DNA from 3 places in the Sorangium sp. So ce1014 genome. Region 3 is predicted to be linked to each of the others. Evidence: riboswitches for the same ligand, from Rfam matches in the RefSeq annotation. Region 3 holds a riboswitch; each other region holds the start of a gene.

Region 1 (5,646 bases), 4.9 Mb from region 3:
GCGCCGAGCCCGGCGAGCGCCGCCTCGATCTCGGCGGGGGCGGCGGCGCTGGCGAGCCATCGGAGCACCGCGGCCGCCGCGAGGACGCGCGCGGCGATGGCCGCGGCGCGGCCGGCGCCCTCGCGCGTGAGGGCGTCGAGCGGGAACGGCGCGCCCGCGAGGAGCGGCTCCCCCGGGGTGAGCGCGAGCGCGAGCGCGGCCGCGAGCCCCCCGACCCACGCGGCGGGCGCGAACGCGCGGAGGACGGCGCCCGCCGTCACACCCTGGAGGCGGAGGGCCGCGCACGCGACGACGAGCAGCGCGGCCGGCGTCCAGGGCGAGCGCGCGCCCGCGGCGACGCAGCACGCGGCCACGGCGGCCCCGAGGCGGAGCCGGGGATCCACGTCGCGGAGCCGCGCGGGGAGATCAGTCGGCACGGAGGCCTTCGACGCCGGGCTTGCCGCCGGGCTCGCCGGCGGGCTGACCGGCGCGCTCGACGAAGAGCACGCGCGAGAAGTAGCCCAGGGCGAAGCCGGAGAGGAGCCCCGCCCAGAGGAACGCGAAGAGCAGGAGATCGCCCTCGAAGCCCGCGAACAGCGGCCCCGTGTCGTGGCGCCCCGCGTCCTCGGCGACGCGGCGGATCACGGCCTCGTCGACCCCGTCCCAGGAGGCGTTGCCGCACGCGACGAGCCAGAGCGCGGCGGCAGCCGGGAGCGCGGCGGTGAGCCGGAGCGCGGCGGCGAGCCTTGGCGCGGCGGCGCGCGCGCGCCGTGCGAACGCGGGCAGCGCGCGCTGCGCGACCCGCCGCGTCACGACGCCCCCGCGGCGAGCGGGACGACCCGGAGCCGCTCCAGGATGTCGGGCCGCCGGGCGCGCAGGAAGACGAGGGCCCCCGCGGTCATGGCGCCCTCGAGGAGGCCGAGCGGCAGCTGGGTGGGGACGAAGGCGAGGGCGACGCCGGTGAACATGGACGTCACCGACCCTTCGCCAGCGAGCCCGAGCGCGAGCTCGAGCGCCGTGGTCGCGTACGTGGCCCAGTCCGAGGTCACGCCGGCGAGGAACCCCGCGACCCAGAGGCTCGCGCCGCAGCGCTGCGCGAGCCGGAAGGCGAGGTACCCGGTGAACGCGCCCGCGATGCCCATCGACGCCACGTCGGCGCCGAGCGTGGTGAGCCCGCCGTGCGCGAGGAAGAGGGCCTGGATGAGGAGCGCCACCACGGTGACGAGGACGGCCATCCAGGGGCCGATGAGCACCGCGGCGAGCCCGGTGCCGCACGGGTGGGAGCAGGTCCCGGCGGTCGGCACCGGCACGGGCATGCACGAGATCGCGAAGACGGCGGCGGCGACGAGGCCGACGAACGGCTTGTAGAAGACGTCCTGCTGGGTGCGCTGCCGGAGCAGGTGGAGGGCGATCGCGACGAAGGGCAGGGCGATCGCGTTCCAGACCGCGCACCAGCCGAGCGGCAGGACGCCTTCCGCGAGGTGCATGGCGGCCGCGGGCCGGGCCGCGAGGAGCGTCACCAGGAACACGCAGGCGATGGACACGGCACGGCCGTGGGGACCGAATTCGGCGCTCCGGGTGAGGTCCGCACCCGAACGCCACGAAGACGTGCGCAAGCTGCACCTCGTGGGGGGCTCGGGTAGGTCTCCCGGCTCATGGGTTCAGGGAGCTGTTCGAGCTCCCAGCGCTGCGTCCACCTTCCCAGGCCCGTTCATGAGGCCCAGTGGTCTTCGGAGGCAGCTCCCCACTCACGGTGGCGGTACCGCGCCGGTTTTGCACCGGCTTCCCTGTTATGCCCTGAGGGCACCCGAGGCGTAGATTGTCAGATGGATCTCGGTAGTCCCGTTTCGCGCCCGGCGTCAAGGACGTCGCGCCGCGATCGCGGGGAGGCGCTCGTCTCGCGGCGCGGCGAGCGGACGGTCCCGGCGCTGCCGCGGTGTGCCGTGCGCTGATGGCGCCGCCCTGTCGAGCCGACCGGCAGCGCCACACGGGATCGCGCCCTGTGCAATGGTGGAATCGGAGGCGCGGACGAGAAGGAGAAGGAGAAATTGACCGAGACGCACGAGGCAAAGCTTTCTCGAAAATGCTGCAAGCCTTGTGCTTCTGTAGTTAAAGTCTCTTTACTTGTTCACCTCAGGGTCGCTGCTGGCTCCGGCGTCCTCTCGGGGCGGCGCCGCCCCGTGCGCGCGGCGCGGGTGCTGGGCCCTCTCGGAGCGTGCGCGCCTGGTGCGCGCAGCGCCCGCTCCGGTGGTTTTCTCGCGGCAGTGTGCCTTGTTCGTCCTGGCTCTTTACTTGTGAGCAGGTGTTCCGTGCCTGGCTCCCTTTGTCGCGGCGCCTGCCGTGAGAGGGGGCGGCGGGCTCTCGTGTTCTCCTTTCCGAGAACGCGAAAATGGACTCCACCGGAGGCTGTCTCCCGTGCACGGGTATGCCCGGCTCGAACGCGCATTCGCGGGAATGGGCGGCGTCTGCGCTGTGCGGTCGTCTGGCTGTCCTCGTGCCGGGCGCAATTCGCTCACCCGCGTGCATGCCTTGCACTTTGTTATCGACAACCTGCCCTCGGGTGCCACACTCTGATCACCGCATGCGCACCGGCGCGGTTTCCCCCCCCGGCCCGGAGCGCGTGCGGGTTTTCTTGAGCACCGCGGCGGACGTTCACCACGTCGCCGCGGTCCCCCTGCCGCGGTCATGTCTGGCCCCCCTCCAGCATGATGCGCGGTATTTTTTTGCCATCTGGCGGGCGGCTCGGAAACTCACTTTCCAATGAATGCGGCCTGGGATTTCGCCAGGAAAGCCTTCATTCCGAGCTGCTGGTCGTCGCTGCCGAAGAGCGCGGCGAAGGCCTGGGCTTCCAGCTCGTTGGCGGCGGCGAGGTCGAGGCTTTCGCCGCGCAGGAGGACGCGCTTGGCGGCGGCGACGGCGAGCGGCCCGCGCGAGGCGATCTTGAGGGCGGTGTCGCGGGCGCGCGCGAGGAGCTCGGTCGCCGGGAAGACGGCGTTGACGAGCCCGATCGAGAGCGCCTGCTCGGCGGTGATCATGTCGCCTGAGTAGATGAGCTCGCGTGCGCGTCCGGGCCCGACCCGTCGCAGCAGCCGCTGGGTGCCGCCGAACCCTGGGATGACGCCCAGGTTCACCTCGGGCTGGCCGAGCTTGGCGCCTTCCGCGGCGTAGATGAAGTCGCAGGCGAGGGCGAGCTCGCAGCCGCCGCCCAGCGCGAAGCCGTTGACCGCGGCGATCACGGGGAACGGGGCGGTCTCGATGAGGTCGCCGAGGCGGTGGCCTGCGTCGGCGAACCGCTTCGCGGCGATGCTGTTCATGGCGGCCATCTCCGCGATATCGGCGCCGGCGACGAACGCCTTGCCGGCGCCGGTCAGCACCGCCGCGCGGACCTCGTTGCCCTCGGCGGGCGCGAGCAGGTCGCGGAAGGCCGCGGTGAGCTCGCCGAGGACGGCGGGGTTCAGGGCGTTGAGCTTGTCGGGCCGCTGGATGGTCACGGTGGCGACGTGGCCCGCGCGCTCGACGGCGACGAACTGGAGCGTACCGCGAGCAGAGATCCCCGGCTGCTGTTCTTGAGCGGTCATGGGGTGGGGTTAGCAGCGCCCGGCGCCGGGGGGAAGCGCCTGCCTTGCGCCCCGGAAGGCGTCATTTCGTGCCCGTCTGGGCCTGCTATGTATTCATTGCGTTCCTGGACGCAGACCGCACGCGGTCGTGGGCAATCGCGTGGACAGGCTGTCTCCCGGACCGCCAAAAATGTTCGCATCTCGCGGATAGCGCGGCGTCCCTCCACCCCCGCCCCCGCTGGCGCCGCCGCGCGCGCCGCAGCGCAGCCGCCTACACGGCCCTCCCCGTCTTCTGCCCCTTCTCGTCGTACACGTAGAACCCCCGCCCGCTCTTCTTCCCGTACCACCCCGCCGCCACGAGGTTCCGCAGCAGCGTGGGCGCCCGGTACTTCGAGTCCCCGAACTCCCGGTGCAGCACCTCCGCGATCGAGAGCACCGTGTCCAGCCCGATCAGGTCCGCGAGCTCCAGCGGCCCCATCGGGTGGTTCAGCCCGAGCCGCGCCCCCGCGTCGATGTCCTCCGGCGTCGACAGCCCCTCCTGGAGCGCGAAGCACGCCTCGTTCAGGAACGGGATCAGCATCCGGTTCACGATGAACCCGGGCTGGTCCTTCGAGGTGATCACCGTCTTGCCCAGCCCCACCGTGAGGGCCCGGACGGCCTCGTACGTCGCGTCCGACGTCTGCACCCCCCGGATGAGCTCGACGAGCTTCATCAGCGGCACCGGGTTCATGAAGTGCATCCCGATGACCAGCTCAGGCCGGCCGGTCACCGCCGCGAGCCGCGTGATCGAGATCGACGACGTGTTCGACGCCAGGATCGCCCCCTGCGGCATCGCCGCGTCCGCGAGCTTGAAGATCCGGCTCTTCACGTCGAAGCTCTCGGTCACCGCCTCCACGGCCAGGTCGACCCCCGACAGGCCGGCGATGCCGTCCGCGACCGCGACGCGGCCGAGGAGCGCCTCCCGCGCCTCCGGGGCCATCTTCCCCTTCTCCACCTGCTTCGCGAGGATCGCGGCGATCTGAGCCTTGCCAGACTCCGCCACCGGCCTCGAGACGTCGCACAGGACCACCTCGAGGCCCGCGGCCGCGGCGACTTGGGCGATGCCTCGCCCCATCTGGCCCGCGCCGATCACCCCGAAGCGCTTGATCGTCGTAGCTTCCATGCCCGTGGTGGATACCCGAAGCCGAGGGCGCGGTGAACCGCCCATGCCGACGGCCCGCCCGCTGGCCGTCCCCGCGGCAGAAGCGCGCGAAAGCTGCGCCCGCGCTTTTGCCGCGGGGGCGAGGATCCTTGAAACCGTGTCGTCTGCCCGGCTATCTTCGCCCGGCCGTGAACGGACCGGACCGAATTCGCGAGGTCCGCGGAGATACGATGAGCGTTGAGACGATTCGGATGGCCCTCGGGCGCCTGCAGGATGAGCCCGAGAACGAGGCAGCCTGGAACGAGCTCGCGGAGGCCGTGACTGCTCCGAACAACGGCGCGGGCGCCGGTGACGTCGAGCGCCTGCTCGGCGCGGCGCGCGGGCGGCACGAGGAGCGGCGCGAGTGGCAGGCCGTCGCTCGCCTCCTCGAGCTGGAGATCGCGCTCGCCGCCGGCAGCCCGGTCGAGGGCGCGATGCAGGCGGAGCTCGCCCGCGTCTACCACGAGGAGCTCATCGACGTGGAACGCGCGACGGCCGCCTACAAGCGGCTGCTCGAGCTGCGCCCCGACGACGACGACGCCGCCGAGGCCCTCGAGACCGACGCCTCGAAGCGCGAGCGGTGGCGCGACCTCGTGGACCGCTACGTGGCCGAGGCCGAGGCCGCGACCGACGGCGCCTTCAAGAGCGCGCTCACCACGAGCGCGGCCGACATCGGCTACCGCTACGGCCGCGCCGAGCTCGGCGCGAAGGTGGGCGAGCTCATCGATCTCGCCCTCCAGCTCGACCCGAAGAACCGCCGGGCCGCCAACCTCGCCGAGATCGCCTTCGCCTCCGCGGGGGACTGGGACGCCGTCGTCCGCGTCCAGTCGCTCGTCAAGGCCGAGGCCGAGCTCAAGGAGGACCGCATCGCGGCGGGCGTCCGCGCGGCGCGCACCATCAAGGCCCACCTCGATGACCCGGCCCGCGCCA
Region 2 (5,646 bases), 3.8 Mb from region 3:
CGCGGTCAGGTCGTTGCAGGGGCGCGGCTCGGAGAGCAGATCGACGCAGGCCTCGCGACAGCCGGGCTCCCGGCACGCCGTGTCATCGAAGATCTCGCAGAAGAAATCGCACGAGGCCTCACGGACTCGGCCGAGCCCGTCCCGCTGGAGCTCGCCGTCTGCGGGCCCACGCCCGCGCTCTGGCGCGACGTCGCGTTCGCGCTCGACGTCGCGCTCGCGCCCCCGGAGCCGTCGTCGCCGTCCGGGGAGCCGTCGACCACCACGCTCCCGCCGCAGGCGCTCGCCCCCGCGAGGGCGACGAGCGAAGCCAACCGCGCTGAAAGCAGCGTCGTTCTCATCCCCGGGAGCCTACACCCAGGCGGGCAGGGGAGGGGCGCTCGCCGCCGGGCGCCCCCGGCCGATCACTCCACCGCCTGCGACTGCTCGATCGCGTCCTCGCGGCGCTCCCGGCGGTTGCACGCGAGCACCTTCTTGCGGACGCGCACCGCGTCGGGCGTGACCTCGACGAGCTCGTCGCCGTCGATCCACTCCATCGCCGTCTCGATCGTGAGCAGCCGCGGGCTGGCCAGGAGGACGTTCTCGTCCTTGCCGTGGTTGCGCACGTTGGAGAGCTTCTTCTCCTTGATCACGTTGACGTCGGTGTCGTTCGGCCGGTTGTGCTCGCCGATGATCATCCCCTCGTAGACCTCGACGCCGGGGACGATGAAGAACATCCCGCGCGGCTGGAGGTGGTGCAGCGCGTACGGGGTCGCCACGCCGATGCGATCGGCGACGATGGCGCCGGTCGGGCGGCGCATCATCGGGCCGCCCCAGGGCGCCCAGCCGTCGAACATCGTGTTGAGCAGGCCCGTCCCGCGCGTCGCCGTCAGGAACTCGCCACGGAAGCCGATGAGCCCGCGCGACGGCACCCGGAACTCGAGGCGCGCGCGCCCGAAGCCGGGGTTCGTCATCTTCACCATCCGGCCGCGCCGGCCGCTGAGGCGCTCGGTCACGATGCCGACGTAGGTGTCCGGCGCGTCCACGACCACGAGCTCGACCGGCTCCATCACCTCGCCGTTGATCTCGCGCGTGACGACCTCGGGGTTCGAGAGCTGCATCTCGTACCCCTCGCGCCGCATCGTCTCCACGAGGATCGCGAGCTGGAGCTCGCCGCGGCCGAGCACCACGAACGTGTCGGGCACCTCGGTCGGCTCCACCCGGATCGCGAGGTTCTTCATCGCCTCGCGCTCGAGCCGCTCCTTCAGGTGACGGCTCGTCAGGTACTTCGACTGCTTGCTCTTGCCGGCGAACGTCGACGTGTTCACGCCGATCTTCATCTTGATCGTCGGCTCCTCGACCACGATCCGCGGCAGCGCCTCGGGGCTCGCCGGATCCGCGATCGTGTCGCCGATCGTGACCGCATCGAGCCCCGCGATGGCGACCACCTCGCCCGCGACGGCGCTCTCGACCGAGACCCGCTTCAGCCCCTCGTAGGCGTAGAGCATCTTCACGTAGCCGCGCGACTGCCCGTCCTCGCCGAGGAGCGCGACGTCGGCGCCGGACCGGGCGGTGCCCCGGACCACGCGGCCGACCGCGAGCCGGCCCACGTAGTCGTCGTGGGTCGTGTTGCAGACGATGACCTGGAGCGGCCCGTCGGGGTCGCCGGAGGGGCCGGGGACCCGCTCGAGGATCGTCTCGAAGAGCGGCACGAGGTCCGTGGCCTCGTGCTCGAGCTCGCGCTTGGCCTGGCCGAACTTCGCGACCGCGTAGAGCGTCGAGAAGTCCATCTGCGGGTCGCTCGCCTCGAGATCGCAGAAGAGGTCGAACACCTCGGAGAGCACCTCGTGGGCGCGCGCGTCGCTCCGGTCGATCTTGTTGATGACGACGATGATCGGGAAGCCGCGCTGGAGGCACTTCGAGAGCACGAACCGCGTCTGCGGCAGCGGGCCCTCGGCGGCGTCGACGAGGAGCAGCGCCCCGTCGGCCATCATCAGCGTGCGCTCGACCTCGCCGCCGAAGTCGGAGTGGCCGGGCGTGTCGACGATGTTGATCTTGACCCCGCGGTACCGGATGCTCGTGTTCTTCGCGAGGATCGTGATGCCGCGCTCCCGCTCGAGGTCGTTCGAGTCCATGACCCGCTCGGCCACGACCTCGTTTTCCCGGAAGGCGCCCGACTGGCGGAGCATGTGATCGACGAGGGTCGTCTTCCCGTGGTCGACGTGGGCGACGATGGCGATATTGCGGAGGTCATTACGCGGCATATATACAGCGGCGGCCGTTTAGCACGCGTTCCACGGAGGAGCGAGCCCATCCTCGCTAGAGCTCGAACGTTCGGCCCGCCCGCGACGCGAGCGCTGCGAGCCGAGCGGGCGAGGTGAGCGGGAGCGATTGACAGCCGGAGGGGCGCCACCGTAGGGTGCGCCCGCGCTGGTGCCTGGGCGCCTGCCCAGGCTGAATAGGGAACCCGGTGAAATTCCGGGGCTGCCCCGCAGCGGTAAGCGAGAACGACCTCCCACGAAGCACTGGCCCGCGAGGGCTGGGAAGCGGTGGACAGTAGGAACCCGGCCCGGCCGGAGCGCTCGCGAGCCCGAAGACCTGCCAGCGCCCGGCGACGGGGAGACATCCGATGCCGGTTCGACCTGGGAGCCTCGAGGGAGGCGGTTAGGTCCGAGCCGGTGCATCTCTGCGCACGTCCCGGATCCCGAACCGCCCCCCGCGATGCCTCCTGGTCGCCCGTGGGGGCGAGGGTCGGTCCAGCGCATCGCGCCGGATTCGCCTTTTCCTCCTCGCGGAGCTCGACACGAGCGGCCCGCCGCCGCTCCGCGCGATGGCAGCGAAGGAGGACACGAATGCTCCGCGAGACGGTCACGATCGGTCACGAACACCGCCATCCGCTCGGTCGGATGGCCGCACTGGCCCTCTTGCTGGCCACCGCGCGGCCGGCGCGCGCCGAGGTCGAGCCGCCGGAGGCGCCCGCGGACGGGGGCGCGCTCGAGGTCACGGTGCAGGCGGAGAAGCCGGGCAGCGAGGCCGCCTCGCGCGTCTCGGTCGGGTACCGCGAGCTCGAGCTCCGGCCGAGGCTCCGGCCGGGCGACCTCCTCGAGGCGGTCCCCGGGCTCTTCGCCGTGCAGCACGCCGGCGGCGGCAAGGCGAACCAGTATTTTCTGCGCGGCTTCGACGCGGACCACGGGACCGACGTCGCCTTCTTCGTCGACGGGGTGCCCGTCAACCTGGTCAGCCACGGCCACGGGCACGGCTTCACCGACCTCTACTTCATGATCCCGGAGCTCGTGACAGGGCTCGACGGCTACAAGGGGCCTTATTACGCGAGCATCGGCGATTTCGGCACGGCGGGCGCCGTCAACCTCCGCTTCGCCGAGAAGCTCGACGAGAGCACCGCGCAGCTCAGCGTGGGGCAGTACGGCATCCTGCGCGGCCTCGTGATCGCCTCGCCGGATCTCGGCGACGATTGGCGCGCGGTGGCCGCGGCGGAGGTCTACCGGAACGACGGGCCGTTCCTCAATCCGGAGCGGCTCGAGCGCTTCAACGTGTTCCTGAGGGCGACGCACGACCTCGGCGGCGCCGGGAAGGTCCAGATGACCTGGATGTCCTACGGATCGACCTGGTCCGGCTCCGGCCAGATCCCGGCGCGCGCCGTGTGCGGCGAGGGCGAGCAGGGCGGCCTGAACCCGCCGCCCTCCGCCTTCGGACAGCCGTGCATCGACCATTTCGGCGCGGTCGATCCGACCGAGGGCGGGTCGACCGCGCGGCACATGGGGTCCGTCGCCCTCTCGACCGCGTGGCGGGACGCCGACCTGAGCGCGATGGCCTACCTCCTCGGCTATCGCTTCACGCTGTACTCGAACTTCACGTTCTTCAGCGAGGACCCCGTCCACGGCGATCAGATCGAGCAGAACGACGACCGCACCGTCGCGGGCGCAGAAATCCGGTTCCGCAAGCAGCTCGAGCTCGGGGGGGCGAGGTTCACGACCTCGCTCGGCGCGCAGCTCCGCGCGGACGGGATCGACAAGTCGCTCCACCACGACCAGGCGCGCGAGCGGCTCGAGGAGAGGGACCGGACCCACATCGACGAGGGCCAGATCGGCGTCTACGTCGAGCAGGACGCCCGGCTCCGGCGCTGGCTCCGCCTCGTGCTCGGCGCGCGCGGGCAGTGGATCGACGTCAACGTGGACGACCTGCGCGAGGACCTCCGGGCGACCGGGAACAGGTCGAGCGGCGCCCAGGGGCAGATGCAGCTCCTGCCGAAGCTCACGGCGATCGTCTCGCCGATCGACGGGGTCGATCTCTTCGCCCACTACGGGCGCGGCTTCCACTCGAACGACGCCCGGGGCGTGGTGCTGGCCCAGGGGGCGGCGACGCTGATCACCCCGGCGACGGGCTACGAGGTCGGCGCGCGGGTCGCGCCCGTGCGCGGGCTCTCGCTGAGCGCGGCCGGGTTCCTGCTCGATCTCGACTCCGAGCTGGTCTGGAGCGGCGACGCCGGCGTGACCGAGGCGTCGGGGCAGACGCGGCGCTACGGGGTCGAGATCGGCGCGCGTTACCGGCTCGGGAGCTGGCTCTTCGCCGACGTGGACGCGACCTTCACCCGCGCGCGCTTCCGCGTGAACGCCGGCAACGCGAGCGCGGTCGCCCTCGCGCCGACGCGGACGCTGACCGCGGGGGTCGGCGTCCGCCCGACGTTCGGCGCGTTCACGCCGTTCGCCGCGCTGCGGGTCAAGGCGATCGGCGCGCGGCCCGCGACCGAGGACGAGTCGCTCACCGCCGAGGGGTTCACGGTCGTCGACGCGAACGCGGGGCTCCGGTGGAGGAACGTCGAGGTGGCCGTGGACGTCCAGAACCTCCTCGACACGACGTGGCGCGAGGTCCAGTTCGCGAGCGACTCGCGGCTGCCGTACGAGCCGGCCGCGGTCACGGGGATCCACTACTCGCCGGGGTGGCCCTTCACGGCGATCGGGCGGGCGACGCTGCACTGGGAGTGAGGGGGTGCTGCGCTCAGGCCCGCGTGGCCGAGCGCGCGACCCTGGCGTGCGCGGGGGCGAGGGAATGACGTTCGCGGCGGCAGCGGCGGCGGAGGGAGGCAGGCTCGCGACCCGCGGTGCGCGCGTGTATCGTTCGCGCAGCCATGCCGACGCCCCGCGACGTCTTGCTGCTGCTCCCCCGGGCTGATCTCACGGCCCTGGCCGACCGCTTCGAGGTCGACCTGCCCGACCGGCGGAAGAAGGCGGCGATCGTCGACGCGATGCTCTCGGCGCCGGGGCTGCGTGCGGAGGGACTGCTGCGCGCGCTGCCTCTCGGCCAGCTGAAAGGCCTGTGTCGCACGCTCGACCTCGACGCACGTGCGCGAGACAAGGCCACCCTCGTCGCCCGTCTGCTCGGGGAGGCCTCGTCGCAGATCGACGCCCGAGACGTCGAGGGCACCGACGAAGCTCCTTCGGCCCGACCCGGCGCGGAAAGCGAAGCGCAAGAAGGTCGGCTGACGAAGGAGCTGATCGTGGGCTGCCTGCTCGAGGCAGCCAAACTCCTTCGGCACACGCTCGGTCCGAGCGGGCAGCATCGGATGACGATCGCCGTCCTGCTCCTCCTGAAGCGTCTGAACGACGCGGAGCCTTCCACGTTCAACATCTCCGTGCCTGCCCAGGCGCGCTG
Region 3 (5,646 bases):
CGCCGCGGGCTCCGCGCCGCGGCCCGCCCTGGGGACCTGTGCCATCGCTGCGAGCCCTCGATGTTCGGCGATGCCCTGCCCTCCTGTCCACCGCGCTGCCCGGTCCTGCCCGGTCCTGCCCGGTCCCGCCCTTCCGGATCCGGCCCGCCGCGACGCAGGGTTCCCGCATGAGCAGCACGATCCACGCCGAACGACCCGCCCAGCGGACCGCCCACGCGGACGACCTCCGCATCTTCACGGTGACGAACCTCCTGTCGCCCGAGGAGTGCGATGGCTTCATCGCCCTCGCCGAGGCTCGGGGCTTCGAGCAGGCGCCGATCGGGGGCACCGACGTCGTGAACCTCGAGGTGCGCAACAACGGCCGCATCCTCCTCGACGATCCGGCCCTCGCCATGAGCCTCTGGGAGCGGCTCGCGCCGTGGACCCCGCCGCGCTGGTGCCACCACCGCGCCGTCGGGCTGAACGAGCGCTTCCGCTTCTACCGGTACACCGAGGGCGAGTACTTCAACTGGCACGGCGACGGGTCGATCCTGCGCTCGGACGGCGAGCGGAGCCTGTTCACCGCGATGCTCTACCTGAACGACGGCTTCGAGGGCGGCACGACCGACTTCTGGGGCGGCCGGAGCATCACCCCGCGGCGCGGGATGGCCCTCGTGTTCGAGCACCGCCGGCTCCACCGCGGCGCCGCCGTGACGCGCGGGTGCAAGTACGTGCTCCGCTCCGACGTGATGTACCGGCGCGACTGACCCCGGCGCGGCGCCCTCACCGCGGTGACGACGCGCCGGCCAGCGCCTCGGCGAGGCGCGGCAGCACGTCGCCCGCCCGGGCCTCGATCTTCAGCGCGCCGAGCTCCTCGCCGCGCGCCGACCCGAGGTTGACCAGGGCGATCGGGATGCCCCGCTGCGCAGCGCGCAGCACGAAGCGGTAACCCGAGAAGACCGCCAGCGACGAGCCCACGACGAGGAGCGCGTCCGCCGCGTCGACGAGGGCGAACGCCGCGTCGACGATCGGCCGCGCCACGTTCTCGCCAAAGAAGACGACGCGCGGCTTGAGCGGGCCGTCGCAGCGCAGGCAGGGAGGCGCCTGGAAGCCGGCCACGTGCTCGGCAGGGAGATCGGCGTCGCCGTCGGGGGCGATGTCGGCCGCGAGGCGCAGCCAGCCGGGGTTCCGCGCGAGCAGCCGCGCCTGGAGGGCGGCGCGCGGCTCCATCGCGCCGCACGCGAGGCAGGCGACCTCGGAGAGCGTGCCGTGCAGCTCGATGACCCGGCGGCTGCCGGCGGCCAGGTGGAGGCCGTCGACGTTCTGCGTGATGAGGCCCTCGAGCAGCCCGTCCCGCTCGAGCCGCGCGAGGGCGCGATGCGCAGGGTTGGGCTCGGCGCGGGAGAAGCGCTCCCAGCCGATCACCGCGCGCGCCCAGTAGCGCTGCCGGATCTCCGCAGAATGCGAGAACTCCCGCCCCTGGATCGGGTTGCGCGCGCGGCGCCGCGTCTCGGGCCCGCGGTAATCCGGGATGCCGGACTCGGTGCTGCACCCCGCGCCCGTCAGCGCCACGAACCGCTTGCCGCGCAGGAGCGCGATGAGGTCGTCGACCGGATCCGCGAGGAGCGCTTCGCCGAGCGGCATGGGCCGGTTTGTGACCCGTTTCAGGGGGCGCCGCCAGCCGCCGGCCGGCCGCCCGCCCGCCGGCGCGACGCTCGGCCCAGGCACGGCGACCCTCCGGGCCCACCCGTCCAGGCACACGCCCCCGGAGCGACGGATACGGGCGCTGCGCAGAACAGCTGGGACCGGCAAGCAGGGAGTCGAGGCGCGCGCCGGCAATGCGTCACGCTGTCGCACCTCATCGAACGTTGCAGCGGTATCCCGGCCTTCGGGCGGCACGCGGGCGCGCCGCGATGAGCGCGACATCGTGTCGCAGCGCCCTGGCGAGCGGCGGCGCTAGGCTCATTCGCCATGATCCAGCGAGAGCACGGCAGGTCCGCGAATGACTCGGCCCGTACCGCGCACGGGGCCCGCGAGGTGAGCTCGCCATTGCGCCTCGGGTTGCTGCGCGGCGCGCGCTGGCGCCGCGCGGCGGCGCTGGCCGCCTTCGTCGCGGGCGTGGCGATGAGCGGCAGGGCCGAGCCCGCGACGCCCAGCCACGCTGAGGCCGAGCTCGTCGATACGACGCCGGCGCCCGGCGAGCGGGCGCTCGCAGGGCGCCTGCTCGCGCCTTGCTGCTGGGATCAGACGCTCGATGTCCACGAATCGGAGGTGGCGCGCGATCTTCGCCGCGAGATCCGCGCGCGCCTCCGCCGGGGCGAGGCGGCCGGCGCCGTCGAGCAAGACCTCGTCGCACGTTATGGCGACCGCCTCCGCGCGGCGCCCTCGTCAGGCACCCTCGGCAAGGTCGCGCTTGGATTGATGCTGGGCATCGCGGTGGCCTTGCTCGGGGTCTTCGCCCTGCTGCGCTCGTGGAGGCGCAACGCAGCGCAGACGGGTCCATCCAGGGACGCCACCACGGCGGCCCTTCGCGACGAGTATGACGAGTATGACGAGCGCCTCGACAACGAGCTCCGGGAGCGCGACGCGTGAGCGCATCCCCGCCGTGACGCGGCATGGCGCGGTCGTCGCCCCGATCGTCCGGGCCCAGCCCCAACATCCCGCTTGACCGGAGTCCCGCACCACAATATGTAGTGCCTCGTGTTGGTGCCTCGGGCTTCGGCCCCGGGCTCAAAAGGGAACCCGGTGCGAATCCGGGGCTGCCCCGCAGCGGTAAGCGAGAACGATCTCCACGACGAGCACTGGCCTCCGGGCTGGGAAGCGGTGGACCGTAGGAACCCGGCGAGAGCCGGAGCGCTCGCAAGTCCGAAGACCTGCCAACATCCTGCGTCGGGGAGACATCCCGCGCCGGTTTGACCTGGAAGCCTCGTGGGAGGGCGGTAGGTCCGAGCTGGCGCCGACTCTCGCGCCTGTCCCGGTTCCGACCCGTTCCCCGAGCTTTCTTTCGTAATCGTCCGCGGGGACGAAGGGTCGGTCCGATGATCATCTCGAAGGTTCAGCGCCCTCGCGCGTCGCAGCTGGCTCCTCCGCGCCTCGCGTCCTCGTACCGAGCGCTCTGGCGTCGATCCGTGCGGAGCCGACGACGAGAGACGTCGCGCTGAGCCTTTCCGGTCGAGGATCAACACAACGTATCCCCCGTGCGCGTCGTCGCGCCGGAGCGCGATCACGCGCGCTTCGTCGCCCGATGGAGACAGCTCAGCTCTCGAGCGCGACAGGGGGGCGCAGGCACGCTCCTCTCCTGTTGCAGCAGAAGTAGAAAGGAAAGAGTCCCTATGCGCATTGTCGCGTCTTCCGTCACCGCAGCGCTCCTCCTGCTCTCACCGTCGGTGTTCGCTGACGCCTTCGACGAGTACGCGGGGAACACGTCGTATACGTTCGACCTTCCCGCCATCGCCGGCGGGTGGTCCGTGGCCCTGGATGGGTTCCCCACGACAGCCCAGGAGATCGATGGCTACGAGCTGGCCGGCCGGCTCCTCGCCGCCAACGATCAGACCGTGTACCTCCAGAAGAACTATGGTTCGAGCGTCTACGTGCCCGTCGCGACGCTGAGCGACGGGCCGATGGATCCGAGCTTCCTCGCCATCTCACCGGACGGCAGCACGATCGCGCTCGGGGTCGGGTACGGGGCGCCGCTGCTCGTGTTCCCGAGCTCCATCCTCAGCATCACCTCGCCGCCGGACCTGCTCAGCCACGTGGACGTGATCGAGCTCGACGTCGACTACTACGACCTGGCCTGGTACGGGAACGAGGCGCTCGTCATCAACGGCGGCTGGAGCGACCCGGGCGGCTACACGAGCGGCGTCTATGCCCTCGATCTGACCGCGTCGCCGATCACGGAGATCCCGCTGATCACGAGCATCCCCGGCGCCTCCGCGGGGATCGCCGTGGACTCCGAGGGCAACCTCGTCACCGGGATCGGCCATCTGACCTCGCCCAACCGGACAGGAGAGCTCCGGATCTGGGCGGCGGCCGACGTCCAGGGCGTCATCAATGGCACGTGGAACGCCTACGCGTATGGCGGCAGCGAGGGCTCGCTCCTGGCGAGCAACGTGCTGAACGCGGCGGCGCTCGGCTTCGACGAGGACGACACCCTGCATGTGGGCGGCGGAGACGCGTTCGGCGTCGGCGGCGCGAGCGAGAACGGCTACGCCGCGCTCATCCGCGCCAGCGTCGTCGCGAGCGTCGTCGGGGGCAGCCAGACGCCGGTGAACGAGGCGAGCTCGTCGCAGTACCTCGAGCTCGCGCCGGACGTCTGCGAGGACGACAGCACGACCTCGCCCATCGCGTTCGTCGGCCACACGAGCGCCCTGGCGATCGTCTGGAACCCGTCGGGCGACGAGTACTCGTCCCCCGCGGGGCAGTGCTACTCGGCCGGAAGCGCCTCGGACTTCTGGGAAACCTGGGTGACGCCGAAGGTGACGCTGTACTTCCCCGACGGCGCGCCGGACTCCGACAGCGACGGCGTGCCCGACGGCGCGGACAACGCCTACCTCACCGCGAACTCGAACCAGCGCGACACCGACGGCGACGGCTTCGGGAACATCGCGGACGCGGATCTCGACAACGACGACGACGTGGACACGGACGATTACAACATCCTGATGGCGGCGTGGAACACCCAGCTGGGCAACTCCGGATACAACCAGCACGCCGACTTCAACGGGGATGGGAGCATCAACAGCACCGATTATAACATCCATTCCGCGCGCTACGGTACGTCGGCGCCGTTCTACTGATCAGCACGCGGGCCGCGCGACGCGTCGGGCGCGTTCCGACGCGTCGCGCGCCCGCCCTCGGAGGTCTCATGGTGTTTCGCATCGCGCGCGCGAGCGTGCTTCTGTCGGTTCTCACGATCATCGCCTGTTCCTCGGAGGACTCGCCGTCCGAGAGCGGGTCCGGGGGAATGGGAGGAACGGCCGCGCAGGGATCCGGCGGCGCGGCCGGTCAGGGAGGGGCCACCGGATCGGGCGGCGGGGCAACCACGTCGTCGAGCGACGCCGGGAGCGGCGCGGGCGGCGCGACGAGCACCGGCGGCTCGGGCGGCGCTGGGGGCGACGGCGGCGCTGGGGGTGCCGGGGGCGACGGCGGCACTGGCGGAGAGCACGCCACCGGCGGCGCAGGGGGTTCAGGCGGGGCGGGCGGCGCTGGTGACGGCGGCGCTGGTGACGGCGGCGCTGGCGGCGGGGCCGCGGGCGGCGGCGGCGGCGGCGGCGAGGGCTGCACGGGCGCGGAAACGGTGTTCGCCTCCGAGGTGGTAAGCCACCTCTTCGGGCCGGGCCAGACCTATGGGCAGGACAGATTCCCGGGCATCGCCTTCGGTCCTCCCAAGGGCGGGGGTTGCTGCGCTGGCTCGACCGACGTGGTGTCTCTCGGCAACGGCGGCACCGTCACCTTCGGCTTCTCGGGCAATCTCATCCTCGACAGGCCAGGACCGGACTTCATCGTCTTCGAGAACGCGTTCCAGACGGGCCCGACCACCGTGTTCGCCGAGCTCGCGACCGTGGAGGTGAGCCAGAACGGCGTCGACTGGATAGCCTTCCCGTGCACGGCCACGGCGGCCGCCTACGGCTCCTGCGCCGGCTGGCACCCCGTGCTCGCGAACCCCGA

What was found. Region 3 has a riboswitch for cobalamin ahead of WME75_RS20355 (hypothetical protein). Riboswitches for the same ligand answer to the same signal wherever they lie in the genome.
Region 1: it holds a riboswitch for cobalamin, as region 3 does, so the genes downstream of both, WME75_RS01615 (energy-coupling factor ABC transporter permease) here and WME75_RS20355 (hypothetical protein) in region 3, are expected to answer to the same signal.
Region 2: it holds a riboswitch for cobalamin, as region 3 does, so the genes downstream of both, WME75_RS05655 (TonB-dependent receptor) here and WME75_RS20355 (hypothetical protein) in region 3, are expected to answer to the same signal.

The regions. Positions count from the first base shown of each region.
Region 1 is NZ_CP150356.1:403,316-408,961, forward strand. Features, by position in the region: gene WME75_RS01605 (CbiQ family ECF transporter T component) at 1-416, opposite strand, end outside; gene WME75_RS01610 (hypothetical protein) at 406-792, opposite strand; gene WME75_RS01615 (energy-coupling factor ABC transporter permease) at 789-1,523, opposite strand; cobalamin riboswitch at 1,601-1,805, opposite strand; gene WME75_RS01620 (enoyl-CoA hydratase/isomerase family protein) at 2,730-3,557, opposite strand; gene WME75_RS01625 (3-hydroxyacyl-CoA dehydrogenase family protein) at 3,808-4,698, opposite strand; gene WME75_RS01630 (tetratricopeptide repeat protein) at 4,908-5,646, shown strand, end outside.
Region 2 is NZ_CP150356.1:1,494,171-1,499,816, forward strand. Features, by position in the region: gene typA (translational GTPase TypA) at 402-2,240, opposite strand; cobalamin riboswitch at 2,404-2,584, shown strand; gene WME75_RS05655 (TonB-dependent receptor) at 2,829-4,979, shown strand; gene WME75_RS05660 (N-6 DNA methylase) at 5,123-5,646, shown strand, end outside.
Region 3 is NZ_CP150356.1:5,331,144-5,336,789, forward strand. Features, by position in the region: gene WME75_RS20335 (helix-turn-helix domain-containing protein) at 1-45, opposite strand, end outside; gene WME75_RS20340 (2OG-Fe(II) oxygenase) at 168-746, shown strand; gene WME75_RS20345 (NAD-dependent protein deacetylase) at 763-1,623, opposite strand; gene WME75_RS20350 (cytochrome c-type biogenesis protein CcmH) at 1,951-2,571, shown strand; cobalamin riboswitch at 2,667-2,874, shown strand; gene WME75_RS20355 (hypothetical protein) at 3,312-4,775, shown strand; gene WME75_RS20360 (hypothetical protein) at 4,844-5,646, shown strand, end outside.